Magnetococcus marinus MC-1: one gene and its partner. The protein of the gene in region 1 interacts with the protein of each later gene in a pairwise test. Links are inferred from orthologs where the notes say so. Each region holds a gene or a part of one and is shown on either strand. Other genes may lie near its edges. The genes, in order: rpe and eno.

Region 1 (3,275 bases):
CCAGCCGAACGACAACTGCTCGCCCATCGGTTACAGAGTTTCCACTATCAATTTGTGGATCTTACCGAAAACGATCTGGCCAAGACCCACCTGCGTCATATGGTTGGCGGGCGTTCCCATGTGGTGCAGCATGAGCGTCTTTTGCGTTTTCGTTTCCCCGAACGGCCCGGTGCCTTGGCCCACTTTCTTACCACCATGCAGGCGGATTGGAACATCTCACTGTTTCAATACCGACTACACGGCGGGGAGTATGGTCGGGTGTTGATTGGTCTGGAGGTGCCCCCTGAGCAACACGATCAATTGCAAAGCTGCCTAGATAAGCTGGGTTTTCGCTATGTAGATGAGAGTGAGAATCCTGCCTATAAGCTGTTTCTCTAGGCGATCACATGGGTTAGACAGGAGTAAAAACCATGTTAAAACGCCATGTCTTAGCGGTCAACAGTGGTCGTGCCCAAGCCTTCATTGATATAACCGATGGGGTCAATGCCCTAATAAGCAAAGCGAAAATGCAACAGGGTCTATGCCACCTGTTTGTGCCCCATACCACCGCTGGCATCACCGTCAATGAAAACTGTGATCCCGACGTGGCTCGGGATATATTGGCGACCCTGGATCAATTGGTGCCCATCCATGGGAACTACCGCCATGCCGAAGGCAACAGCCACGCCCACCTGAAAGCAAGCTTGATGGGGCACGCTCTAAGTGTACCAATCGAGGGGGGTAAACTGTTGCTCGGTACTTGGCAAGGCCTCTATTTTACCGAATTTGACGGACCCCGCGCCCGCAAGGTCATCCTAACCCTTAGCGAGGGTTAGGGTTGCCCGCTGGGGATGCTACCGTACAAAAAAAGGGCTGGAGTTTGGCAGAACTCCAGCCCACTTTTCACGCCCACACCACCTCCGCTTAAGGGGGGGAGGAGGGAGATGGCAGGGCGATGGCAACAGCCCGGCAAGCCTAGCTGTATGCGCCATCCCTAAAGGGTGTTATCGCTACCCTTGTATCGTTCATCCTCAGTATAGAGTGAGTATCCTCTATGTTAGTTCATAATGAAATTCTAATTTTTATAGTGTGGTGCTGACCACACCCTAAAATCCCATATTTCCCCCCATAAATAACAAAAAAGCCCCCTACAGCGCGGCACAATGTAGGGGGCTTAAATCCAAATATAGACTTTATATCCGGTATGTTACAATAACAGCGTAGAAAGCGTGAACCGGTGTTGGTAAGGTGCGCCCATGGGGATTGTAACCATTTCCTGAAAAGTGTAACCCTTATGTAACAAACACTTAATCTGGATTTTTTTGGGAATCCCGCACATTTTTATGCATGCTATCCATGACAGCCCGGTAGTCCGGTTGGGAAAAGATGGCTGAACCGGCCACAAACACATTGGCCCCTGCTTCGGCTATTTTGGCGATGTTATCCGGTTTTACGCCGCCATCTACCTGGAGTTCAATGGGGCGATCCTGGCGGTTGATCATCTCCCGCACTTGGCGCACCTTGTTTAAGCTGTGGGGAATAAAGCTCTGCCCACCAAAACCGGGGTTCACACTCATCACCAATACCATATCGACCAAGTGCATGACATTTTCAATGGCGCTCACCGGGGTGGCGGGATTAATAGAAACCCCAGCCTTTTTTCCATACTCTTTGATAAGGTTAAGGGTACGATCAAGATGGTGGGTCGCCTCGGCATGCACGGTAATAATGTCACTACCCGCTTGGGCAAAGGCCTCAATGTAGGGGTCTACCGGCGAGATCATCAGGTGGACATCCAGGGGTTTGGTGGCTACCTTACGAATAGAGGCCACCACCGGTGGGCCCATGGTTAGGTTGGGCACAAAGTGGCCATCCATAACATCCACATGGATATAGTCGGCACCAGCCGCCTCTACCATACGGATCTCTTCGCCCAAGCGGGCAAAGTCAGCGGAGAGGATAGAGGGGGCTATTTTAATCATGCTGGTCTCGCTCCCGGGTAAGAGGTCGTAGGGGTCGTATCGGTTAGGGGGGATTGTGGTCAAGATGGGCGTCTGGAGCAAGGCTTTTTCACCAACAGAGGGCAAAACATGACACATCCACGGGGGTTAAGTCGTCGTCACATGCTGCAATGGGTCGTCGCTTGGGGCATGTTCACACCATGGCTCAGCGCCTGTATGCAGCGGGGTATGATTAAACCGGGTTTACACCTTGGTGCCGGTGGCATAACGGCCAACGGGCACTCCCTCATGCAGGGTGAGGCCATCCCAGCGGGAGCCCTCTTGCAGACCGATATGGGTACCCAAGCGGTGGTGGTGATAGGGCAAGATGCCCTGCTGCTGCGCCCGGAGACCCAGTTGCAGCTAGACCCCCCTACCCTGGCCCAAGTTACCGAGGCTGCTGTGGTGACCGATGCCTCCCCAAGCACCCTTGCAGAAACATTGGGGGTACCAGGATTTTTATTGCAATCCGGCGGGGTGCTCTCGGTCTTTGCACAAGGACGCCGACAGTTGCGCACCCCTCAAGCCTTGATCGGCATTCACGGTACCGGCATCTATTTAGAACTGGAAGCGCAACGCACCTACGCCTGTACCTGCTATGGAACGGTAACAATCACCCCCACCGCCAACCCGAACATGCAGGCCCGCATCCAAACCCACCATCATGATGATCCCCGCTATATTGACCGCCATGGGGATAACCTGATGGTTACAGCCCCGGTCATCAACCATACGGATGCCGAATTGACCATGCTGGAGGCCCTGGTGCTGCGTAAACCGCCCTTTATCTCCTCGATCACAGGTATCAGCCGCTATTCACTTTAGGGAGTGCCTTGCTCATGTCCCACCCGTTGATCGACACCCACGCTCACCTTTGCGATGACCGCTTTGACGCCGATCGGGACGCAGTATTGGCACGGGCGCACGCCGCCGGTGTTACCGCCATTGTGGCGGTAAGTGAAACCCTGGCCGATGCCCAACGCACCTTGGCACTGTGCGACAGCTACCCCCTGCTAAAACCGGCCTGCGGCCTCTACCCCGGATATGCCGACCTGGATCAAGCAGAGGCCATGATTGCCTTTATGCAACAGCATCAACAGCGCTGGGTGGCCATCGGTGAAGTGGGCCTGGATTATATGCTAGCTAAAGAAGAGCCGCAGCGGGCGGTGCAACGGGCGGTGCTCAGCCGTTTTGTTCAGTTGAGTGAAGCGTGGGATCTACCCCTTAACTGCCACTCACGGGGGGCGGGTAAACAGGTGGTGGAGTTGCTGCTTCAAGAGGATGCCAAAAGGGTGC
Region 2 (3,300 bases), 2.7 Mb from region 1 along the record:
CCATGACGCCCGTGGTGACAGCGCACGGCGGGAGATTTTGGTGCCAGATGCTTCCCACGGTACCAATCCCGCCACCGCCACCATGTGTGGTTATGTGACCCGTGAGGTGCCCACCAATGCCCAAGGGGATGTGGATATTGAAGCCCTGAAAAGTATGGTGGGTCCACAGACCGCCGGTTTAATGTTGACCAACCCTTCCACCTTGGGGGTGTTTGAGCGTTCGGTGGGGTTGATTGCACGGATTATTCATGATGCCGGGGGTTTGCTCTATTACGATGGGGCCAACCTCAATGCCATTGCTGGTCGGGTGCGCCCCGGTGAAATGGGGTTTGATGCCATTCACATCAACGTACACAAAACCTTTGCCACACCCCATGGTGGGGGTGGCCCTGGGGCGGGGCCGGTGGGGGTTAGCGCCCGTCTGCAACCCTTTTTGCCCATCCCGCGCATTGTTAAACAGGGGGCCAGCTACGCCCTGTTAGAGTCGGCGGATTGTCCCCAAAGCATTGGTCGTATGGGGGCCTTTGGCGGCAATATTGGGGTGCTGCTGCGGGCGCATGCCTATCTTTGCATGATTGGCCGCCAAGGGGTGCGTCGGGTTGGGGAGTATGCCACACTCAATGCCAACTATTTGCTGGCCCGTTTGACAGCGGCAGGATTTAAACCCGCTTATGCAGAGCGTAGAGCCACCCATGAGTTTATCATTACGCTTAAAGCGGAGGCCGACGCCTACGGTTTAACCGCTTTAAATATGGCCAAGCGGCTGTTGGATTATGGTTTTTATGCGCCAACCATCTATTTTCCGTTGTTGGTGCCGGAGTGCCTGCTTATTGAACCCACCGAGACCGAGAGCCCCGAACAGTTGGACGCTTTTGTGGCGGCGATGGTGGCCATACGCAAAGAAGCGCAGGAAAGTCCCGAATTTGTCAAAAACGCCCCGTATACTACCCCCGTGCGGCGCTTGGATGAGACCCGTGCGGCACGTAAGCCGGATCTGATTTGGCGCGGTCCGCTGGAGCAGTAATCTGGGGCACAAGAGTCTATTCATTTCACGGTATGGCCCGGTGCCATCCACAAATCCGCTTACCCGGAGACGGAGTACGAAGATGAGCAGTATCGTAGAGATCCATGGTCGTGAAGTTATTGATTCCCGTGGCAACCCCACTGTTGAGGTGGATGTTTATACCGAAGATGGCGGTTTTGGCCGTGCAGCGGTACCGTCAGGGGCCTCCACGGGTTCCCGCGAAGCGGTAGAGCTGCGCGATGGGGATAAAAGCCGCTTTTTGGGCAAGGGTGTGCGCAAGGCGGTGGATGCTGTTAATACCGTCTTAGCCGAGGTGGTGTTGGGTATGGAAGTGGCTGATCAAAAGGGTATTGATGCCGCGATGATCGCCCTGGACGGAACCCACAATAAGAGCCGTTTGGGTGCCAATGCGATCCTGGGTATCTCCATGGCGGTAGCCAAAGCGGCCGCCGATGAGTGTGACCTGCCGCTGTACCGCTATTTGGGGGGTACCAACACCTCCTTGTTGCCTGTGCCGATGATGAACATTATCAATGGTGGTGCGCATGCGGATAACAATGTTGATATTCAAGAGTTTATGATTATGCCTGTGGCCGCGACAAGCTGCACAGAGGCAATCCGTATGGGGGCGGAGGTCTTTCATAGTCTCAAGAAGGTGCTCAAAAGCAAGGGGCTCAATACCGCCGTGGGTGACGAGGGTGGTTTTGCCCCCAACCTGGGTTCCAATGAAGAGGCCTTGAAGGTGATTGTGGAGGCCATTGAGGCTGCGGGTTACAAGCCTGGTGAAGATATCAAGCTGGCATTGGATTGTGCCTCCTCTGAGTTTTATAACAAAGAGACCGGTAACTATGATTTGACGGGTGAAGGTCGTGTGTTGACCAAACAAGAGCTGGTCGCCTTCTATGAGGATCTGGTGGCAAAATATCCCATTATCTCCATTGAAGATGGCTTTGATGAGAGCGATTGGGATGGCTGGAAGCTGATGACAGAGGCTTTAGGCAATAAAATCCAGTTGGTGGGTGATGATCTGTTTGTGACCAACAGCAAAATTTTGGCCGAGGGGATTAGCAAGGGTATTGCAAACTCCATTTTGGTGAAGGTGAACCAAATTGGTACTCTGACCGAAACCTTTGAAGCGGTCGAGATGGCGCAGCGGGCCGGTTACACGGCGGTGATTTCGCACCGTTCCGGTGAAACCGAAGATGCCACCATCGCCGACATCGCCGTTGCTTTGAATGCGGGTCAAATCAAAACCGGTTCCATGAGCCGTTCGGACCGTATTGCCAAATATAACCAACTGATCCGCATTGAGGAGGAGTTGGGCGGCATGGCCCGTTTTGAGGGTATGAAGGTGTTTTACAACCTGCGCTAAGGGTGGCCGTTAGCGCCATTTTGCCAGGGATTAAGAAAAAAAGGGGGACCCCCTGTAGGGGTCTCCCTTTTTTTTAAGCCAAAAAGAGTTTTTACCCGCCCTTGTTACAGATAGTGTTACAAATCAAATGAGGGAAAACGGCCTTGGCAACAAAAGATCATGAAAAATCTCTATCAATTTGTGAATAAACAGATTTTTTTTGAACAGAAGGATATGCGGCAACGTATTAATATATAGGTATCTTCTAATAATGGCGCAAGGTTGAAAATTTATATTGAAGCGGCATATTGATATTGCTAGGGTAAAGTATCAATTGTTTTACAAAATTTACAATTGTATACAAGGCCGCGCTGGCTCCCATTCGTTGAGAGAGGGGGGCGGTCGGTGGCTGACCCCCTTTATCCTGTTGGGGAACAGGTGTGAAAGGGGGGGTGATACCCATGACCAAAGCAACGGGGTTGGAGGGATTATTTATGTTACAACACTATGTAGCTCAAGTTTCGCAGTTCGTTGACCGATCAATTGGACTGATATTTGCCAACCAAGTCAAGGGCAAAGCTGCCTCGTGTATGCTATAATTCTGGTGTCGAATCAGTCAGATAGCTCAGGGACGAGGCCAGCTTCATGAATCAGCATAACAGGGAACAGGCTACTGTGCCTACCCCCATGATTGACGAGATCAAAACCCAATCCTTTGGAGTATTCGGCGTAGATAACGCTATCGTCGATTTTCTCCAGGAAATTGGCTTCCAGGCGATATTCAATCGGCGCGGATGGAGCAAACGAACGGGGAAGGATCTTCCGACGCTGATCATGTTACTGATCCTGCATCCTCTGTTGAAGGTGCCATCCATTCACCTTTTTTGCCGCGACCACTTTCTGTCGGTCTTCGCGGTAGGCAAGG

What was found.
Region 2: the proteins of rpe (region 1) and eno interact in binary tests that used the Escherichia coli proteins (3 or more experiments, as listed by UniProt). The link is inferred for Magnetococcus marinus MC-1 from one-to-one orthologs.

Annotation. Positions count from the first base shown.
Region 1 is NC_008576.1:4,586,333-4,589,607, forward strand. What follows is about bases 125-3,075. They hold rpe (ribulose-phosphate 3-epimerase), read right to left. Parts: upstream 1,962-3,075; coding sequence 1,287-1,961; downstream 125-1,286. Other genes in these bases: ilvA (threonine ammonia-lyase, biosynthetic), read left to right, coding at 125-378; MMC1_RS18750 (secondary thiamine-phosphate synthase enzyme YjbQ), read left to right, coding at 411-815; MMC1_RS18760 (FecR family protein), read left to right, coding at 2,070-2,804; MMC1_RS18765 (TatD family hydrolase), read left to right, coding at 2,819-3,075. In the rest of the region: more of ilvA, read left to right, coding at 1-124; more of MMC1_RS18765, read left to right, coding at 3,076-3,275. UniProt on the Escherichia coli protein: Catalyzes the reversible epimerization of D-ribulose 5-phosphate to D-xylulose 5-phosphate.
Region 2 is NC_008576.1:1,922,917-1,926,216, forward strand. Bases 276-3,251 are described here. They hold eno (phosphopyruvate hydratase), read left to right. Parts: upstream 276-1,106; coding sequence 1,107-2,396; downstream 2,397-3,251. Other genes in these bases: gcvPB (aminomethyl-transferring glycine dehydrogenase subunit GcvPB), read left to right, coding at 276-1,024; MMC1_RS07970 (IS4-like element ISMasp2 family transposase), read left to right, coding at 3,021-3,251. Outside these bases: more of gcvPB, read left to right, coding at 1-275; more of MMC1_RS07970, read left to right, coding at 3,252-3,300. UniProt on the Escherichia coli protein: Catalyzes the reversible conversion of 2-phosphoglycerate (2-PG) into phosphoenolpyruvate (PEP). It is essential for the degradation of carbohydrates via glycolysis.